Linked DNA regions of Telluria mixta. The protein of the gene in region 1 interacts with the protein of each later gene in a pairwise test. Links are inferred from orthologs where the notes say so. Each region holds a gene or a part of one and is shown on either strand. Other genes may lie near its edges.

Region 1 (6,825 bases):
AAGCCGGGCCTGCAGACGGGCATGCACCCGACCGAAAACGGCTTCGACATGGGTGGACTCGTCTCACAGTCCTACCAGTCGCTGGTGGGCATCGATGCCTGGATCGGCGTGGCGATGGGTGTCGCGATGCTGGTTGCCGCGGTCCGCATGCGGCGCTGGCGCGATGAAGGCTGAGGCCGTGCGCCCAGTCCTCATCGCCCTCGCCCTGCTGTCCGCGGCCGCCTCCGCCCAGGACGTCGAACCGGGCGCCAACCGCGAAGGCGTGGTGCACGTGAATGCGATCAAGAATCCGGAAATGCATTCGTACCGCGCCATCGCGGCCGGCCTCGACACCTTCGATGCGCAGCACGCGCTGGCGCCCAGCGTCCCGCAACTGCGGTTCCGCGTGCGCCGGCCCGGCGGGGCCCTGCTGGAGGGCGACCTGCCGACGGCGAAGCTGACCGCCGACGAGTTCACGCTGGCACTGCCGGTCGGCGCCGATGCACTGTTCGACGTGCCGCGCAGCCAGCAGGCGTGGGACGCCAACGCGGAGCTGGTGCTGAGCCGCAAGCGCAAGGAGATCCGGGTCTGGCCCTACGTGCGCACGCCCGGCCTGGCCGACAACCAGCGCCGCCTGGGCGACCTGCGGCTCGAATGCCAGGTCTTCGTCACGGTCGCCAAGAAGGAGGCGCCGTTCTGGGTTGTCGCGCTGGCCAACACCGTGTTCCTGACGGGCGACTGGTGCAGCTTCTTCAAGGACCGGGACCGCACGTGGTCCGTGAATGTGGAATCGCCGCTGGCGTCCGCCGTGCTGCGCGAAGGCGAACGCACGCTGCCGCTGAAGGTGAAGAACCGCCAGTTCGAACTGCCGCTGTACGACACCAGCTGGGGGAACGATGCCGTCGTCGACCTGGCGTTCGTCGCGCCCGAAGGAGCCGCGCCATGAGAACCAGACGTATCGCTTTGTTGTTCGCGCTCGCCTGCATCCTGCCGGCTGCGCATGCCGACGAACCCATGCCGTCGGTGCAGGTCAAGGGCATCGCGGATCCGGAAATGCGCTCGTACCGCAGCGTCGTCGCCGGCCTCGACGCCTTCGACGCGCACCGCGCCTTGGCGCCGCACGCCACCCTGCGCTTCCGCATGCGCCACGCCGAGGGCGCCCCGGCAAACGCAGGCGACGGCTTGCGGCTGCGGCTCGCGAGCGACGACGGGAGCTTCCAGGAAGACGTGCCCATCGACGCCGCCGGCCTCCTCGCCGTGGGCCGCAACCAGGCCGCGTACGATGCGGACGCCACGTTCATCCTGAACCAGAAGAACGGCTTGTACACGGGGCATCCGGAGGTGCGCACGGCAGGGCTGCCGGACAACACCCGCCGGCTGGGCGACCTGCGCCTGGAATGCCGCGTGACCATCGCCATCGTCAAGGACCAGATGCCGTTCATGGCGAAGGCAGCGATCAACACGCTGATGCTGACGTCGGACTGGTGCGCCAAAAAGGATTTCAACTATGGCACGCTGGCGCCGCGGCCGGGCGTGCGGGCGGTGCTGCGCGACGGCGAACGGTCGCGCACACTGGAAACCCACGGGTGGAACATGATGGTGCCGATCGGCGATACGAGCTGGCCGGACGACGCCCTCGTGCGATTCGACGAGGGCGCGCCCGAGGATCTTACTCGAACTGCTGACGGAACGCCGCGAACTGCGCCTTGAGTTCGTCGACTTCGCTGCGCAGCGCGATCACTTCCTGCTCCAGCTGCGCCACGCGGGCGCCCGTCGAGCCGCCGGCCGAGCCGCCGGCCGCGGCACCGCCCGCATCCATGCGCGCGACGTCGATCGGCCCGCCGAGCAATTGCCCGTAGCGGAATTCCTTCGTGCCGGGCGCGCGTTCGAGGCGGACGACGAGCGGCGGGTACTTATCGATGAGGAATTGCAGCACGCTTTCCACCTCGGCCACCGATTTGAAATCGTGCAAACGGCCCGTGCGGCTGCGGATCTCGCCCGCCGTCTGCAGGCCGCGCAGCATCAGCACGGCCAGCACGGCGACCTTGTCCTGCTCGAGCGTCCACTTGATGCGCATGCGGTGCTCGTACTTGATGACACGCGCTCCGGCCTGCGCGATGCCGTTCACGAGCTTGCGCTGCATGAGGCGCTGCAGGGTGTCGTGGACGACGTCTTCCGACAGCTGCATCACGGGATCGCGGCTGGACAGCTGGTTGCAGCCGTTCATCACCGCATTCAGCGACATGGGGTAATTGTCGGGCGTCAGCGCCTCTTTTTCGGCGAGGACGCCCAGGACGCGGATTTCGTTGGGGTCGAGGTCGGATGCCGGGTCGAAGCTGCCCGGGATATCGTCTTGCATCGGTGGTCCTTTGTTGGTTCGGCGCCCGCCGATCGCTTCAATCGACGAGCCGGTTCAGTTGTGCCTGGTCGAGTTTATCACTCTCGTCCGGCGTATGGCAGCGGATGCCGGCCGCCTTCATCGTCGCGCACATGCGCTCGATCTGCTCGTCCTGCTGGGCCACGTGATTGATCAGGTTGCGCAGCGCCTTCGACAACGGATCGTCGCCGTTCGGCGTGACGCCGTAAGCAGCGAACATCTGGGCGCTGCGCGTCTGCTCTTCCTTGCGCACGATGTGGGCCGGATTGCCGACGGCCGTCGCGCCGGCCGGGACCGGTTTGACCACGACGGCATTCGAGCCCACCTTCGCGTACTCGCCGACCGTGAACGCGCCCAGCACCTGCGCGCCGGCACCCACGATCACCCCGCGCTCCAGCGTCGGATGGCGCTTCGTGCCCGCGACGAGCGTGGTGCCGCCCAGGGTGACGCCCTGGTAGATCGTGCAATCGTCGCCGACGACGGCCGTCTCGCCGATCACGACGCCGAAGCCGTGGTCGATGAACACGCGGCGGCCGATCGTCGCGCCCGGGTGGATTTCGATGCCCGTGAGAACGCGCGCGAAGTACGAGATGAACCTGCCCAGCCAGCGGAAATTGGCGCGCCAACACGCGTGCGCCCAGCTGTGCATGACGACGGCATGCAGGCCCGGGTAGCAGGTGAGCACTTCCCATGCGTTACGGGCTGCAGGGTCGCGTTCGATGATGCTCTGGATATCTTCGCGCAGGTTGGAAAACATAGTCGTGATTCGTGCAAGTGAAACAGCATGGTAGCTTATCCGCGCCGTACTTGCTTATGAGGGAATCAATTTTGGGTGAGCCCGAAGAGCCCACCCAAAGTGATTATTGCGGCTCGCGCGACAGGCGCTGGCGGCGTGCCTCGTACAGGCAGACGCCCGAGGCCACGGAGACGTTCAGGCTCTCGACCGAGCCGAACATGGGAATGGAAACGAGCAGGTCGCAGGTCTCGCGGGTCAGGCGGCGCATGCCCTCGCCCTCCGAGCCCATCACGAGCGCCGTCGGGCCCGTGAAATCGCCTTCGTACAGGCCCTTGTCGGCATCGTCGGACGTGCCGATCAGCCAGATGCCCCGTTCCTTCAGGTCGCGCATCGTGCGCGCCAGATTCGTCACGGTGATGTACGGCACGGTCTCGGCGGCACCGCTCGCCACCTTGGCTGCCGTCGCGTTCAGGCCGACGGAGCGGTCTTTCGGGGCGATGACGGCATGCGCGCCGACGCCGTCTGCCACGCGCAGGCAGGCACCCAGGTTGTGCGGGTCGGTGATGCCGTCCAGGATCAGCAGCAGCGGTGGGCCTTCCACCGCATCCAGCAGCTCGTCCAGGTTGCGCGCCAGTGACAGCTGGCTCGCGAACGCGATCACGCCCTGGTGGCGGCGGGTGCCGACGATCTTGTCGAGGCGCTCGGCGTCGACGGGCATCACGCGCACGCCGGCCGATTTCGCGTTGGCGATCAGGTCCTGCATGCGGCGGTCCTGGCGGCCTGCGTCGACGAAGATCTCTTCCACACTGGCGGCCTCGTGGCGGAGACGCGAGGTGACGGCGTGGAAGCCAAAAATCATTTTATTTTTCATGCGTTACTTCTTCTTCCTGGTTTTGGAGGCGCTCTTTGTGGAAGCGCTTTTTTTCGCCGCGGTCTTGTTCGTCGCGGTCGGCTTTGCTGCGGGTGCGGTGTTGCGAGGAGTGCGGCGGCCGCGCGTCGGCGGCACGAACACGACGTCTTCTTCGCTCTCGTCGGTCGCGCCGAACGTCGACGCGGACGGTTCGGCCGGCGTCACGCGGGCTTCCTGCTGCGACACCGGCACAGCGGCGCCCTTCGCCTTGCGGCGACGCGGCGGCTTCGGCTCCATGGCGTCCAGTGCGGCCGCGCGGGCACGCTCCAGCGGCGCCGGGACCTTCTCGTCCGCCTTCGGCTGCGCGAGCACGAGGTCGATCTTGCGCGATTCCAGATCGACGCGCGCCACCTGCACCGTGACACGGCCCGTCAGCTGGTACACCTGCCCCGTGCGCTCGCCGCGCAGTTCGTGGCGGGCTTCGTCGTATTGGAAGTAATCCGTGCCGAGGCCGGTGACGTGCACGAGACCCTCGACGAACAACTGGTCGAGCTGGACGAAGATGCCGAACGGCGTCACGCCCGAGATCACGCCCGTGAATTCGTCGCCGAGGCGATCCTTCATGTAGTAGCACTTGAGCCAGTTTTCGACGTCGCGCGACGCTTCGTCGGCACGGCGCTCGTTGGCCGAGCAGTGTACGCCCAGCGCGTCCCAGATCGTCAGGTCCTTCGGATCCTTCTGCCTGCCTTCCGCCTTGTCCTTGGCGGCCTGCTTGCGCACCGCCTTCGACGTGGTCGTGTTCAGCTTCGACAGGTCGATGCCGGTCGGCTCGTATTTCTTGCCCTTCAGCACGGCCTTGATGGCGCGGTGCGTCAGCAGGTCCGGGTAGCGGCGGATCGGGCTCGTGAAGTGCGCATAGGCTTCGTACGCGAGGCCGAAGTGGCCGACGTTGTCCGGGCTGTAGACGGCCTGCTGCATCGAACGCAGCAGCATCGTCTGCAGCAGCGTGGCATCCGGACGCTCCTTGATTCGCTGCATCAGCTCGGCGTAATCGCGCGCCTGCGGCGTCGTGCCGCCGCCCAGGTTCAGGCCCACCTGCTTCAGGAAGGTGCGCAGCTGGTTCAGCTTTTCCTCGGTCGGCACCGCGTGGATGCGGAACGTGCTCGGCTGGTCGTGGCGGATCAGGAAGTCGGCCGCGCACACGTTGGCGGCCAGCATGCATTCCTCGATCAGGCGGTGCGCGTCGTTGCGGGTACGCGGCAGGATCTTCTCGATCTTGCCCATCGCATTGCAGACGATGTACGTCTCCGTCGTCTCGAAGTCGATGGCGCCCCGCTCCTGGCGTGCCTGCAGCAGCGCGCGGAACACTTCGTTCAGGTTCAGCAGGTGCGGCACGATGCCGGGACGACGGCCCGCTTCCGGTCCGTTCGTGTTGCCCAGGATGGCGGCAACCTCGTTATAGGTCAGGCGCGCCGCCGAGTGCATCACAGCGGGATAGAACTGGTAGGCCTTCACTTCGCCGTCCATCGCGACGACCATATCGCACACGAGCGTGAGACGGTCGACGGCCGGATTCAGCGAGCACAGGCCATTCGACAGCTTTTCCGGCAACATCGGGATCACGCGGCGCGGGAAGTACACAGAGGTCGAGCGTTCGATCGCGTCGCCGTCGAGCGCATCGTTCGGCTTGACGTAGTGGCTGACGTCGGCGATGGCGACGAGCAGGCGATAACCCTTCGTGCGGCCGATCTTGACGGGTTCGCAGTAGACGGCATCGTCGAAGTCGCGCGCATCCTCGCCGTCGATCGTGACGAGCGGCACGTCGCGCAGGTCGACGCGGTCCGCGAGGTCGGCGTCGCGCACTTCGTTCGGCAGTTTATTGGCCTGCTTGATGGCCGCCGGCGAGAAGATGTGCGGCACGCCGAACTTGCGCACGGCAATCTCGATCTCCATGCCCGGGTCATCCAGTTCGCCGAGCACTTCGACGATCTTGCCGGTGGGCTGGCGGAAACGCGACGGCTGCTCCAGGAGTTCGACGCTGACGACCTGACCGGACTTGGCCTTGCCTGGGGAGCCGCTGACGAGGATGTCCTGGCCGATGCGCTTGTCTTCCGGCGCGACGACCCACACGCCGTTCTCGTTCAGCAGGCGGCCGATGACGTGGGTATTGGCGCGTTCCGTGACTTCGACGATCGTGCCTTCGGCGCGGCCGCGGCGGTCGGTGCCGACGACGCGGGCCAGCACGCGGTCGCCGTGCAGGACTTTTTGCATTTCCTTATCGGGCAGGAACAGGTCTTCGCCGCCCTCGTCCGGGATGACGAAACCGAAACCGTCGCGGTGCGCGCTGATGCGGCCGGAAATGAAACTGGAGTGGTCCGTAAGCGCGAATTCGCCCGCCGGATTGGCGCGCAACTGGCCGTCGCGCTCCATCGCATTCAAGCGGCGCGCCAGCACGCCTTCCGCTTCCGGGTTGACTTGCAGGGCTCGGGCCAGGGCACCGCTGTCGAGCGGCCCCTTGGCTTCGCGGAACACGCCGAGGATTTCCTCGCGGCTTGGAATGGTATGAGTTGGGTGCTTCAAATTTGTATTCTTTATCTTCTCAGTGGTGGCGCCGTCCGTCTGACAGCGCGGATATCGTTACATTGACACGTAGGCACGCGTAGTGTAACGGAGGACCGGCGAATTCGCCTAACGTCGTCCATGAACCGTGCAGGGAATGTCCTGTTCGGAGGGTCTTTGACATTTGCCATCCATCCGCTATACTCTCGGTCTCTTCGGAAACGGCCCAGCCGGAAACGAAGATGCTACGCAGGCGATGCGCGCCGAGATCGAACGAAAGTTGGTCTAGCGCAAAATGGCAAAGCCTGATATCGTAGCGGAATT
Region 2 (6,696 bases), 900 kb from region 1 along the record:
TTCCTCGGCATTGTCCTGCACGTGGCCCATGTACGCACGCACGACGTCCAGTCCGTAGAAGGCCACCATCTTGCGGAGTTCTTCGACGCCCTTCTGGTTCGCGGCAACCTGGGCCCGCAGGTCCGCCAGGTTCTGGTCCGGATTGCGCGCGGGCCAGCGCGCGCCGCCCAGCAAGGCGCGTGTCTCGGCCTCGCGCAGCACGCCGTCGGCGCCGTCCACCAGCTTGAAATTGTCGATGAGGACGCCCTCTTCCTCGATGTGCGCGGAATCCGGCGGCATCGAGCCCGGCGTCGTGCCGCCGATGTCCGCATGGTGGCCGCGCGAGCCGACATAGAACAGGATGTCCCGGCCCGTCTCGTTGAACACGGGCGAGATCACCGTCACGTCGGGCAGGTGCGTGCCGCCGTTGTACGGGTCGTTCAGCACGTAGACGTCGCCTGCCTTCATCGCGCCGGCGTTCCTGCGCATGACGGCCTTGATGCTCTCGCCCATCGAGCCGAGGTGCACGGGCATGTGCGGCGCATTCGCGACGAGGTTGCCGTCCGCGTCGAAGATGGCGCAGCTGAAGTCGAGGCGCTCCTTGATGTTGACGGAGTACGCCGTGTTCTGCAGGCGCAGGCCCATCTGCTCGGCGATCGACATGAACAGGTTGTTGAAGATCTCCAGCATCACCGGGTCGACCGTCGTGCCGATCGCGTGCCGCCGCGGCAGCGCCTGCACGCGGCGCAGCACGAGGTGGTTGTACGCCGTGACCCCGGCTTGCCAGCCCGCCTCCACGACCGTCGTCGCATTCGCTTCCGCGATGATGGCCGGGCCGTCGATGACGTCGCCCGGCGCGATGTCCTGGCGGCGGTACACGCCCGTGTCGCGCCAGGCGCCATCCGCGTACATGCGCACGGTCTCGAACACGGGGACGGCACCGTCGCGCTGGACGGCATCCATCTGCTGTTCGGGCGGGGCGTCGGAGCGCCCCAGCGCTTCCACCGACACGGCTTCCACGACGAGCGCCTTGCCCGGCATGAGGAAGGAAAAGCGCCGGCGGTACGCCTGTTCGAACTGGGCCTGCAGCGCCGCGCGGTCGCCATCCATCACGACGATGGCGGAATCCGTGCCCTCGTAGCGCAGGTGCACGCGCCGCAACACGCCCATGCGCTCGGCCGCCACGCCCTGCGCCGCCAGGTCGGCCCGCGCAGCATCGGCCAGCGCATCCAGCTCCGCGGCCAGGACGTCGGGGCCGATCTCGTCGAGGCGGCGCTCGACGGCCCGCTCGCGCATCGCGCCCTGGTCCGCGAGACCCATGCCGTACGCGGACAGCACGCCCGCCAGCGAGTGGATGAACACCGTCTTCATGCCCAGCGCATCCGCCACGAGGCAGGCGTGCTGCCCGCCCGCGCCGCCGAAGCTCGTGAGCGCGTAGTCCGTGACGTCGTGCCCGCGCTGCACGGAGATCTGCTTGATCGCGTTCGCCATATTGCCCACGGCGATGCGGATGAAGCCTTCCGCGACGGCCTCGGGCAGCGGCCGCGTGCCGGTCGCGCGTTCGACGTGGTCCGCCATCGCTTCGAAGCCGGCGCGCACGGCATCTGCATCGAGCGGCTGGTCCGCGTTCGGCCCGAACAGATGCGGGAAATGCCGGGGCTGGATCTTGCCCAGCATGACGTTGCAGTCCGTGACCGCCAGCGGCCCGCCGCGCCGGTAGCTTGCCGGGCCCGGATTCGCGCCGGCGCTGTCCGGCCCCACGCGGTAGCGGCTGCCGTCGAAGTGCAGGATCGAGCCGCCGCCCGCGGCGACGGTATGGATGCTCATCATGGGTGCGCGCATGCGCACGCCGGCCACCTGCGTCTCGAACACGCGCTCGAATTCGCCCGCATAGTGCGACACGTCGGTCGACGTGCCGCCCATGTCGAAGCCGATGATGCGCTCGAAGCCGGCCAGGCGGCTCGCGCGCACCATGCCGACGATGCCGCCGGCGGGGCCGGACAGGATGCTGTCCTTGCCCTGGAACGCGCGCGCATCCGTCAGGCCGCCGCTGGACTGCATGAACTGCAGGTTCACGCCGGGCAGTTCGGATGCCACCTGGTCCACGTAGCGGCGGAGGATCGGCGACAGGTAGGCGTCGACGACCGTCGTGTCGCCGCGCGCGACGAGCTTCATCAGGGGGCTCGTCGTGTGCGACACGGACACCTGCGTAAAACCGATGTCGCGGGCGATGCGCGCGACGGCGTCTTCGTGCTGGTGATAGCGATAGCCGTGCATGAGCACGATCGCCAGCGCGCGGATGCCGGCGTCGTAGGCCGCTTGCAGGCCGCGCCGCGCGGCCGCCTCGTCCAGCGGATTGATCACGTCGCCGTGGGCGCCGATGCGTTCGTCGATCTCGACGACGTGCCCGTACAGCAGCTCGGGCAGCACGATGTGGCGGTCGAACAGCCGCGGACGGTTCTGGTAGGCGATGCGTAACGCGTCACGAAAACCCCGCGTGATCGCAAGCGCGGTCGGTTCGCCCTTGCGTTCCAGCAGCGCATTGGTCGCGACCGTCGTGCCCATCTTGACGGCGTCCACCTGTCCCGCCGGGATGGGCGCGCCGGGCGCCAGGCCAAGCAGGTGGCGGATGCCTGCCACGGCCGCATCCCGGTACTGTTCCGGATTTTCCGACAGCAGCTTGTGCGTGACGAGGCTGCCGTCGGGCCGGCGCGCCACGATGTCCGTGAAGGTGCCGCCGCGGTCGATCCAGAACTGCCAATCCATCGTGATACCTCCCAAAGTCATCGAGCCGCTATTGTAGTCGCGCGCGGCGCCGATTTTGGCGACAATGCAGTTTTCGCAACCCGGTTTTCGCAATGCCTGGAACCACCATGGACAATCCGCTCTACAGCGTCGCCCAGATCCGCGCCATCGAACAGGCCGCGCAGTCGCAGCTCCCGCCGGGCAGCCTCATGCGGCGCGCCGGCGAAGCGGCATCCACCTATGCCCTGGAAGTGCTGGGCGGCCTGCCGACGGGCCGCATCCTCGTGCTGGCCGGCCCCGGCAACAACGGCGGCGACGCGCTGGAAGTGGCCGCGAACCTGGCCAACTTCGGCGCCAACGTGGACGTGGTCCACCTCGCCGGCGCGGCGCCGTCGCCCGAGACCCAGCATGCCCTCGCGCGGGCCCAGGCCAGCCGGGCGCGCTTCGTGTCCGACCTCGCGGACTGCCACGGCTGCTGTCTCGTCGTGGACGGCCTGTTCGGCATCGGCCTCGCGCGGCCACTCGCGGGCCAGGCGCGCGCGCTCGTGGAGCGTACGCACGGCATGACGTGCCCCGTGCTCGCACTGGACGTGCCGAGCGGCCTCGATGCGGACACGGGCAGCGTCATCGGTCCGGACGGCGTAGCCGTGCGCGCCACGCACACCATCACCTTTCTCGGGAACAAGCCGGGCCTGCACACAGGCGACGGCTGCGACCACGCGGGCCGGGTGCACGTCAACCGGCTCGGCGCGGACGGGCTGCACGCCGAAGTCGCGCACGCGCGCCTGAACACGCCCGCCCTGTTCGCAGGCTTCCTGAAGCCGCGCCGCAACAATTCGCACAAGGGCACGTATGGCGATGTCGCCGTACTGGGCGGCGCGCGCGGCATGGCCGGCGCCGGCATCCTGGCGGCCCGCGCCGCGTTGTATGCGGGCGCGGGCCGGGTGTTCGTGGCGGCCGTCGATCCGGGACCGGCGCTCGATGCGGCGCAGCCGGAGATCATGTTCCGCGACGCGGCCGGCTTCGCGTTCGACGGCCGCACTGTCGTCGCCGGCCCCGGCATGGGCGATTCCGCCGGCGCCACGCACCTGCTGTCCAGGGTGATCGACGGGACGGGGCCCCTCGTGGTCGATGCGGACGCGCTGAACCTGTGCGCGGCCAGCCCCGACCTGGCGGCACGCCTGGCCGCGCACGACGGCGGCGTCGTCGTCACGCCGCATCCGCTCGAAGCCGCGCGGCTGCTGGGCGTCACGGCCGCGATCGTGCAGGCCGACCGGCTGGAGAATGCGCGCGAACTGGCGCAGCGGCTGGACGCCGTCGTCGTGCTGAAGGGTGCCGGCAGCGTCATCGCGCGGCCGGACGGCTATGTGGCGCTGAATGCGACGGGCAATCCGGGCCTCGCCACGGGCGGCACGGGCGACGTACTGGCGGGCCTCGTGGGCACCCTGCTGGGCCAGGGCTGGCCCGCGTGGGAAGCGGCGCTGGCCGCGACGTGGCTGCACGGCGCGGCGGCCGACCGGCTGGTGGCGGGCGGCGTCGGCCCGATCGGGCTCACGGCGGGCGAGCTGCCGAAGGCGATCCGCGCCGAACTGAATGCGCTCGTCGCCGACGCCGCGTTGGCGTAGGCGCTTGAAAACTCCGCTCAGACGGCCAGGCGGCCCGCGGCGATCGTGAGCGTGCGGCCGCAGCGCGCGGCCATGGCGGGGTCGTGGGTGACGAGGACCAGGGTCGATCCGCGCTCGCGATTCAGCTCGAACATCAGCTGGATGACGGCTTCGCCGGTGGCGGCATCGAGGCTGCCCGTGGGCTCGTCGGCGAACAGCAGCGGCGGTTCGGTGACGAAGGCGCGGGCCAGCGCGACACGCTGCTGCTCGCCGCCCGACAGGTACTTCGGATAATGGCGCAGGCGGCTGGACAGGCCCACGCGGCCCAGCATCGCCTCGGCTTTCGCGCGCGCATCGGCATCGCCCCGCAGTTCCAGCGGCAGCATCACGTTTTCCACGGCATTCAGGTGCGCGAGCAGCTGGAACGACTGGAACACGAAGCCCAGCTTTGCCTTGCGAAACGCGGCGCGTCCGTCCTCGTCGAGGGCGAAGATGTCCGTACCGTCGAGCAGGACCTGGCCCGACGATGGCGTGTCGAGACCGGCCAGCAGGCCGAGCAATGTGGACTTGCCGGAGCCGGAGGCGCCGACGAGGGCGAGCGTCTCGGCCGGTTGCACGGTAAAATCCACCTCGTGCAGGATGGTGAGCTCGCCGCTGGCATCCGCCACGCGCTTCGACAGGCCGCGAACCTCGATCGCCGGCCTGGCCGTTCCGTTCACACCTGCACTGCCTTTTGACGTCTCGGGAATATCACGCATGCTTGCTTTACTCAGGAAATGGACGATAGCTGCCGTCGCGGTTCTTGGAATGACCGCGGCGGGGAGCGCCTATTCTGCCCCAAAAACCGTGCTCGTGGTGGGCGACAGCCTGTCGGCCGAATACGGCCTCGCGCGCGGCACCGGCTGGGTCGCCCTGCTGGAGCAGCGCCTCAAGCGTGAACAGGTCGACGCCCGCATCGTCAACGCCAGCATCAGCGGCGAGACGACGAGCGGCGGCCGCACGCGCCTGCCCGCGCTGCTGCAACAGCACAAACCGGACGTCGTCGTGCTGGAACTGGGCGCGAACGACGGCCTGCGCGGCCTGCCCGTGACGGCCGCCGCGGACAATTTGCGCACGATGATCCAGTTGTCGCAGCAGAACAAGGCGAAGGTCCTGCTCGTCGGCATGCGCATGCCGCCCAACTACGGCCGCGCGTACACGGAACGCTTCGCCGGCATGTACAAGGATCTGGCGGCCGCCTATAAAGTCCCGCTGGTGCCGTTCATGCTGGACGGCGTCGCCCAGGAGACGACAAACTTCCAGGCCGACCGCCTGCATCCGCTCGCGACGGCCCATCCGACCATCCTCAACAATATCTGGCCGCAATTCGCGCCTCTCGTCAAACGATAATGAAATACCCCGCTGTCCTCGGCGTCGACGACGTCCTGCCCATGCTCGACCAGTTCGACACCATCATCGACGCGCGCAGCGAGTCCGAGTTCGCGCTCGACCGCATCCCGGGCGCCATCAACTGCCCGACCCTGGACGACGCGCAGCGCGTCCTCGTCGGCACCACGTACAAGCAGGTCGGCGCGTTCGAAGCGAAGAAGATCGGCGCCCCGCTCGTCGCGCAGAACATCGCGCGCTACATCGAAACGCTGTTCGCCGACAAACCGAAGGACTGGAAGCCGCTCGTGTACTGCTGGCGCGGCGGCAACCGCAGCGGCTCGATGGCGCTCATCTTCGCCAAGATCGGCTGGCCCGTCGTGCAGCTCGACGGCGGCTATAAAGCGTATCGCGCCTATGTCGCGGCCGCGCTGGAAAACCCGCCCCTGCTGGATTTCCGCGTGATCTGCGGCACGACGGGCAGCGGCAAGAGCCGGCTGCTCGAGACCCTCGAATCCATCGGCGCACAGGTGCTCGACCTGGAACGCCTCGCCGCGCATCGCGGCTCCGTCCTCGGCCACCTGCCGGGCGAACCGCAGCCGAGCCAGAAGATGTTCGAGACGCGCATCTGGGACAAGCTGCGCCGCTTCGATCCGTCGAAACCCGTGTTCGTGGAATCGGAGAGCAAGAAGGTGGGCAACCTGCGCGTGCCGGAAGCGGTCATGGAGCGCATGCGCGCCTCGCCCTGCATCGCGCTGCAGCTGGGCCGTCCGCTGCGCGTGCAGCTGCTGATGGAAGACTATCACCACTTCTGCGCCGACCCTTCCGCGCTGAATGCGCAGCTGGACCATCTGGTGCAATTGCATGGTCGCGCGCGCATCGAAACGTGGCAGGAGATGGCCAATACGGGGCGTATGCCGGAGCTCGTGGACCAGCTGCTCGTGGAGCACTACGATCCCGCGTACCTGCGCTCGATCGACCGGAATTTCGTGCAGTACCCGAA
Region 3 (6,826 bases), 4.1 Mb from region 1 along the record:
CCCGAAGGGCTCACGCAATCGTCGCGCGACGCCGCCGCCATGTCGCGCAGCACGCGCCTCGGCCGTTACAGCGAGCCATATGGCGCCACCGGCCTCGTGCACGGCCTGATCGACTTCCACCTGCCCCTGTACCACGCTGGTAAGTACATGGGCAGCCTCGTTGCCACGTACAACCTGCAGACCTTGCTGGACGAAAACGTGCCGTGGTGGTTCGCCCAGGACAACGCCCTGTCCCTGCTCGACCGCGACGACCACGTCGTGGCACAGCGCGCGGCGGGCGGGCCAGGCCGCGGCGTCTACACGCACAAGCGTGCGCTCGACCTGCCCGGCTCGCAGATCGTGCTCGCCACCGACAGCGTCAAGGGCGCGCCCAAGCTGCTGCCGAACCTGCTGGTCGGCTCCGTGATCGTGCTGGCGCTGGGCCTCGTGATTTCGCTCGTCGCGCTGTGGCGCCACATCGCGCGCACGATTGCGGCGGAAAACGCGCTGCGCCAGCAGATGGCCTTCCGCACCGCGATGGAAGACTCTCTGCTCACGGGCCTGCGCGCGCGCGACCTGGAGGGCCGCGTCACCTACGTGAACCCGGCGTTCTGCCGCATGGTCGGTTATCCGGCGGAAGACCTGCTGGGCAAGAAGCCGCCGATGCCCTACTGGGCGCCGGAAGCGATGGCGGAGTACGAAGGCCGCTTCCGCATGGTGCTGTCGGGCCAGGCCACGCCGCAGTTCGAAACCGTGTTCCAGCGCTCGGACGGCGTGCGCGTGCCCGTGCTCGTGTTCGAGGCACCGCTCGTCGACGCCCACGGCCGCCACACGGGCTGGATGAGTTCCATCCTCGACATCACGGACCGCAAGCGCGCCGAAGAACTGAATCGCCAGCAGCAGGAAAAGCTGGAGACGAGCGCGCGCCTGGCGACGATGGGCGAGATCTCGTCGATGCTGGCGCACGAGCTGAACCAGCCGCTGGCCGCCATCTCCAGCTACACGGCGGGCGCACTGAACGTGCTCGCGCGCGAGACCAATGCGGCCCCGCTCGACACCGGCATGCTGAAACGCGCGCTGGAACAGGCTAACACGCAGGCGCGCCGGGCCGGCCAAATCATCCGCAGCGTGCACGAATTCGTGAAAAAGCGCGAGCCGCGCCGCGAGACGGTGGGCATTCCCAACGTCGTCGACGGCATCCGCGCCCTCGTCGAACTGCAGGCGCGCCAGAGCTATGTCGCGCTGCAGGTGGACGTTCCGCCCGACCTGCCTCCGGTGCTCGCGGACCGCGTGCTGATCGAGCAGGTGCTTCTCAATCTCACGCGCAACGCGATCGAAGCGATGCAGGCCGTCGACCCGGAGCGGCGCGTACTGCGCATCGCGGCGCACACCGGCGAACAGGGCCAGGTCGCCGTATCCGTGATCGACAACGGCCACGGCATCCCGCCGGAAGTGGCCGAGCGCCTGTTCTCGCCCTTCTTTTCGACCAAGGCCGAGGGCATGGGCATGGGCCTGTCGATCTGCCGCACGGCCATCGAATTCCACGGCGGCACGCTCACCCACGCGGACAATCCGGGCGGCGGGACCGTGTTTACGTTCACCTTGCAGCAGGCCCAGGAAGCACCCGTCACCTGAACGGTGAATTACAATACGGCGAAAAAAGGAGACTCCATGCTGCATATCGTCGACGACGAAGACGTCATCCGCGACGCCCTCGAATGGCTGGCGCAATCGCGTGGGTTGCCTGCGCGCGGCTATGCGGGCGGCCAGGCCTTCCTCGATGCGCTCGGCGACCGCTTTGCAGCAGACACTCCCCACGGCGACTGCGTCCTGCTGGACGTGCGCATGCCGGGCATGAACGGCATCGCCGTGTTCGACCAGCTGGTGGCGCGCGGCCTGCTGGCGCGCCTGCCCGTGATCTTCCTGACCGGCCATGGCGACGTGCCGATGGCCGTCGATTCCCTCAAGCGCGGCGCCTTCGACTTCTTCGAAAAACCGTTCAACGACAACCAGCTGATGGACCGCGTCGAGGAAGCCCTCGCCGCCTCGCGCAAGGCCGCCTCGCGCGACGCCATCCACGCCCGCCTCGCCACCCTGTCGGCACGCGAGCGCGAAGTCCTCGATCTCATCCTCGCCGGCAACATGAACAAGGTCGTGGCCGACAAGCTCGGCATCAGCATGCGCACGGTCGAGGTGCACCGCGCGCACATCTTCGACAAGATGCAGGTCAAGACGGCCGTCGAGCTGGCTGGCTTGTTAAAGTAACACGCGCGCACGACTGCCCGCGCGCCCTGTGCCGCGCGGGGTTCGCTTGTAAAATCAGCCTGAGCATGGAGTGGTCGAACTCACCACGTCGAAACATTCTTTAGGGAACGCAGATGAGCGAGAAGACGATAGCCGACAAAATGTTCTTGAGAACCGCGAAGTCGATGCTGATCCTGAACGGGAACGTCCACCCCGGCATGGTGTCCCAGATGCCGGCCAACCTGATCCAGAACGATCAGGACAAGGTCGACGTGGTGTTGCTGTTCGCGATGAACCGCAAGGAACTCGAGCAGTATTTCCCGATCGCCAAGGAACGCCTGGGCGACAAGGGCTCGCTGTGGGTCGCCTATCTGAAACAGACCGCCTCCAAGGCCACCGACATCAACCGCGATTCGATCAATGCCTATGCCAAGGAAAACGGCATCACGGGCGTCGCCATGATCTCCATCGACGGCGACTGGTCCGCGCTGCGCATGAAGCGGATCGAACTCTAAATCGTTTGCTCGTGGCGTGCGAGCGCCCACGCGACGTGCTCGCGCACGAGCGCCGACGGGTGGTCTGCACGTGCGCGCAGCGCGGCGACGACGGCATCCGACCTGGCAGCATTACCGAGACCGACCGCCAGGTTGCGCAGCCAGCGCTCGTGCCCGATGCGACGGATCGGGCTGCCTTCGAGGCGGCGGTTGAAATCGTCCTCGCTCCAGCCGAACAGCTCGATGAGCCCCGCCGTGCCCAGGCCGTTTCTCTCGTCGAAATCCGGCACGGTCGCCCGCTGCGCGAACTTGTTCCATGGGCAGGCCAGCTGGCAATCGTCGCAGCCATAAATGCGGTTGCCGATCAGCGGACGGAATTCTTCCGGAATCGCGCCCTTCAGTTCGATGGTCAGATAGGAAATGCAGCGGCGCGCATCCAGCCGGCCCGGACCAAGGATCGCGCCCGTCGGACAGGCAGCTATGCATGCGCTGCACTGGCCGCAGTGGGCACCGGTCGGTGCGTCGACGGGCAGCGGCAGGTCGACGAGGATCTCGCCGATGAAGAACGTCGAGCCCGCCTCGCGGCTCAGTAATAACGTGTGCTTGCCGCGCCAGCCGAGGCCCGCCTTCTGCGCCAGCGGCAGCTCCATCACGGGCGCGGAATCCGTGAACACGCGGTAGCCGTACTCGCCGACGGCCGCCTTGACCTTCTCGGCCAGGGCCTGCAGCCGGTTGCGCAATACCTTGTGATAATCGCGGCCGCGCGCATAGATCGAGACGACGGCGGCCTGCGGGTCGTCCTGGCGCAGGCGTTCGCGCGCACGCCAGTCCGGCGGGGTCTCCATCGGCAGGTAATCCATGCGCGCGCTGATCACGCGCACCGTGCCCGGCACCAGCTCGGCCGGCCGGGCGCGCTTCATGCCGTGGCTTGCCATATAATCCATCTCGCCGTGGTGGCCGGCGTCCAGCCAGGCCTGCAGGCCCGCTTCGTGGTCGGCGAGATCGATGTCGGCGATGCGCACGTCGGCAAAGCCCAGTTCCGCGCCCCATGCCTTGATGGCTTGGGCGAGTGCGGAGAAATCGGGCTGGACGGGGAGCTGGGCGGACATTGGCGGACCTACAAACCTCATATTTTATTCGATGCACCAGCAACTGACAGCCTATCTTCCCGACGAATCGGCCACGCAGGCCCTGGGCGCCGCCCTCGCGCGCGCGCTGAGCCCGGGTCTCGTGATCTATCTGCACGGCGACCTGGGCGCCGGCAAGACGGCGCTCACGCGCGCGCTGCTGCACGCGGCCGGCCACAAGGGCGCCGTCAAGAGTCCGACCTATACGCTGTCGGAGCCGTACCGCATCGACCTGGATGGCCGACCCGTCAACCTGATCCATTACGACCTGTACCGCATGTCCAGCCCCGAGGAATTCCTCGACGCGGGCTTCCGCGAGGATTTCGACGGTAACAACATCTGCATCGTCGAATGGCCGGAAAAGGGAGAACCGGTGTTGCCGCCACCCGACGTTAAAGTGTTGCTTAAGGTCAGCGGTCTCGGGCGTGAGGTAGAATTGCAGGCGTTGTCCGACTTGGGCCTGCTATGCCTCGAACGCCTGCACTACCCCCCGACTCCCTGATTCCCGGTTCCCCGAAGCGTCGCACGATCCTCAAGGCCGGCGGTACGCTGCTGCTGTCCGTCGTCGCGCCGCTGACGGCATCCGCCGCCCAGATCATGGCCGTGCGCGTGTGGCCGGCCGACGAGTACACGCGCGTCACGCTGGAAAACGACGGCGAGCTCAAGACGACGCACTTCATGGTGCCGGACCCGCCGCGCCTCGTCGTCGACATCGACGGCCTCGCGCTGAACGACACCCTGAAGGGCCTTGTCGCCAAGATCGAATCGAACGACCCGTACATCAAGCAGGTGCGCGTGGGCCAGAACCGGCCGAACGTCGTGCGCCTCGTGTTCGACCTGAAGGAAGACGTCAAGCCGCAGGTGTTCAACCTGGCGCCCGTCGCCGGCTATCACCACCGCCTGATTTTCGACCTGTATCCTGTCAAGCCCGTCGATCCGCTCGCGAGCATGATCGCCAAGGAAAACTGGAGCATGGACGCGGCCCCCGCCACGCCGACCCCGGCCGTGCAGCCGGGCGAGCCGACCGTCGGCCAGGCCGGCCCGGACGCGATCGCCAAGCTGGAAGCGGACGCGGCCCGCGCCGGTTCCACGCCCGCGCAGCCCCAACCGACGACGCCGCAACCGGCCCAGCCGCCCGCCAGGAACGTCCCGGGCCAGAAAGTGGCGCGCATGGTAACCATCGCGCTCGACCCCGGCCATGGCGGTGAGGACCCCGGCGCCACCGGTGCCACGGGCGTGCACGAGAAGGACATCGTGCTCGAAGTCGCCAAGCGCCTGAAGGCCAAGCTTGAAGACTTGCCGAACACGCGCGTGATGCTGACGCGCGATGCCGACTTCTTCGTCCCCCTCGGCCAGCGCGTGGAAAAAGCGAGAAAGGTGCAGGCCGACCTGTTCGTGTCGATCCACGCCGACGCCTTCGTCGAACGAACGGCGCGCGGTTCCTCCGTGTTCGTGCTGTCGGAAAAAGGCGCCAGCTCGAGCGCGGCACGCTGGCTGGCGGCCGACCAGAACAAGGCCGACCTGATCGGCGGCGTGAATCTCGCCAGCCACGACAAGCAGCTGGCGAGCGTGCTGATGGACCTGTCGCAGACGGCCCAGATCAACGACAGCATGAAGCTCGGCAAGGCCGTGCTGACGGAAATCGGCGGCATCAACCGCCTGCACCGCGGCGTCGTCGAACAGGCCGGCTTTGCCGTGCTGAAGGCGCCGGACATCCCGTCGATCCTCGTCGAGACCGCCTTCATCTCCAACCCGGAGGAAGAAGCGCGGCTGAAGGATGACGCCTACCAGAACCAACTGGCCGACGCGATCACGAAAGGCATCAAGCGCTACTTCGCGTACAATCCGCCGCTGGCGAAGAGCCGCATGACTTAATGGGACGCCCGCGGGCGTCCCCCTGAGGAGGATTCTCGTGAGTGCAACGACCATCGAATTCGGGCAACTGCCCGCCCTGCAACTTCGCGCGCCGGATGGCGCCGAGGCCACCATCACGTTGTACGGCGCCCATCTCGTGTCGTGGAAAGCCGTCACCACGGCCGGCGGGCCCGCGCAGGAACGCCTGTTCATGAGCAGCCTGTCCGCGCTGGACGGCCAGAAGGCGATCCGCGGCGGCGTCCCCGTCATCTTTCCGCAGTTCGCCGAGCGCGGCACCGGCATGCGCCATGGCTTCGCGCGCGTGTCGACCTGGCGCGTCCTCGACCAGGGCGAACAGGATGGCGCCGCGTTCGCCGTGCTGGGGCTGAACGCCTCGGACCTGCCGCAGCAGGTGGCAGCCGCCTGGCCGTACGCCTTCGAACTGGTGCTGCGCGTGGCCGTGCGCGGTGCGCAACTGGACATGTCGCTCGACGTGCGCAACACGGGCACGCAGGCGTTCCCGTTCGCGGCCGCACTGCATACGTACCACCTCGTCGAAGACGTGGAAGCCGTGCGCATCGACGGCGTGCAGGCGGAGACGCTCGCCATCACCGACAAGCTGGACCAGGTATTCGAACGCATCGCGGGCGCGATCACATTCGACACGGGCGCGGACAAGGTGACGCTGGAGCAGACGGGCTTCAATGACGCCGTCGTGTGGAACCCGGGCGCGGCCGATGCGGCGGCCCTGTCCGACATGGAAGACGAGGAATACCGCCGCTTCGTCTGCATCGAACCTGCCCTGCTGGGGGATGCGGCCGCCCGACCGCAGCAACTGGAGCCGGGCGGGATCTGGCGCGGGACGTACCGGGCCGTGGTCCAGGCAGGATAAACGACAACGCCGGCGCTTGCCGGCGTTTCATTTTGTAGCAAAAAATGCGCGGTGCACCTCGTCATGCGGCCTAAACTACAGGCTACACGCATGGGAGGACACGCAATGAACACATTGGTGAAACGGCTGGCACTCGTGCTGGCGGCGGGGTCCGCCCTGTCGGGCTGCGCCGTCTATGCGCCGCCTTATGCGGCCTACGACGCGCCCTATTATCCTGGCGGCTACGGCCCCGCGTA

What was found.
Region 2: the proteins of rlmB (region 1) and P0M04_RS26950 interact in binary tests that used the Escherichia coli proteins (3 or more experiments, as listed by UniProt). The link is inferred for Telluria mixta from one-to-one orthologs.
Region 3: the proteins of rlmB (region 1) and tsaE interact in binary tests that used the Escherichia coli proteins (3 or more experiments, as listed by UniProt). The link is inferred for Telluria mixta from one-to-one orthologs.

The regions. Positions count from the first base shown.
Region 1 is NZ_CP119520.1:7,016,864-7,023,688, forward strand. Bases 2,091-5,070 are described here. They hold rlmB (23S rRNA (guanosine(2251)-2'-O)-methyltransferase RlmB), read right to left. Parts: upstream 3,964-5,070; coding sequence 3,217-3,963; downstream 2,091-3,216. Other genes in these bases: P0M04_RS30810 (YceH family protein), read right to left, coding at 2,091-2,338; cysE (serine O-acetyltransferase), read right to left, coding at 2,376-3,113; rnr (ribonuclease R), read right to left, coding at 3,967-5,070. Also shown: P0M04_RS30795 (hypothetical protein), read left to right, coding at 1-174; P0M04_RS30800 (hypothetical protein), read left to right, coding at 179-925; P0M04_RS30805 (hypothetical protein), read left to right, coding at 922-1,689; more of P0M04_RS30810, read right to left, coding at 1,649-2,090; more of rnr, read right to left, coding at 5,071-6,522. UniProt on the Escherichia coli protein: Specifically methylates the ribose of guanosine 2251 in 23S rRNA.
Region 2 is NZ_CP119520.1:6,112,321-6,119,016, forward strand. Bases 2,250-5,100 are described here. They hold P0M04_RS26950 (NAD(P)H-hydrate dehydratase), read left to right. Parts: upstream 2,250-2,852; coding sequence 2,853-4,349; downstream 4,350-5,100. Other genes in these bases: P0M04_RS26945 (hydantoinase B/oxoprolinase family protein), read right to left, coding at 2,250-2,745; P0M04_RS26955 (ABC transporter ATP-binding protein), read right to left, coding at 4,367-5,086; P0M04_RS26960 (arylesterase), read left to right, coding at 5,085-5,100. In the rest of the region: more of P0M04_RS26945, read right to left, coding at 1-2,249; more of P0M04_RS26960, read left to right, coding at 5,101-5,717; tRNA 2-selenouridine(34) synthase MnmH, read left to right, coding at 5,717-6,696. UniProt on the Escherichia coli protein: Bifunctional enzyme that catalyzes the epimerization of the S- and R-forms of NAD(P)HX and the dehydration of the S-form of NAD(P)HX at the expense of ADP, which is converted to AMP.
Region 3 is NZ_CP119520.1:2,937,688-2,944,513, reverse strand. The notes cover bases 2,621-5,601. They hold tsaE (tRNA (adenosine(37)-N6)-threonylcarbamoyltransferase complex ATPase subunit type 1 TsaE), read left to right. Parts: upstream 2,621-3,857; coding sequence 3,858-4,346; downstream 4,347-5,601. Other genes in these bases: P0M04_RS13200 (N-acetylmuramoyl-L-alanine amidase), read left to right, coding at 4,310-5,601; queG (tRNA epoxyqueuosine(34) reductase QueG), read right to left, coding at 2,735-3,826; P0M04_RS13215 (DUF3052 family protein), read left to right, coding at 2,621-2,738. Also shown: P0M04_RS13225 (sensor histidine kinase), read left to right, coding at 1-1,614; P0M04_RS13220 (response regulator transcription factor), read left to right, coding at 1,651-2,244; more of P0M04_RS13215, read left to right, coding at 2,385-2,620; more of P0M04_RS13200, read left to right, coding at 5,602-5,719; P0M04_RS13195 (D-hexose-6-phosphate mutarotase), read left to right, coding at 5,757-6,590; P0M04_RS13190 (hypothetical protein), read left to right, coding at 6,696-6,826. UniProt on the Escherichia coli protein: Required for the formation of a threonylcarbamoyl group on adenosine at position 37 (t(6)A37) in tRNAs that read codons beginning with adenine.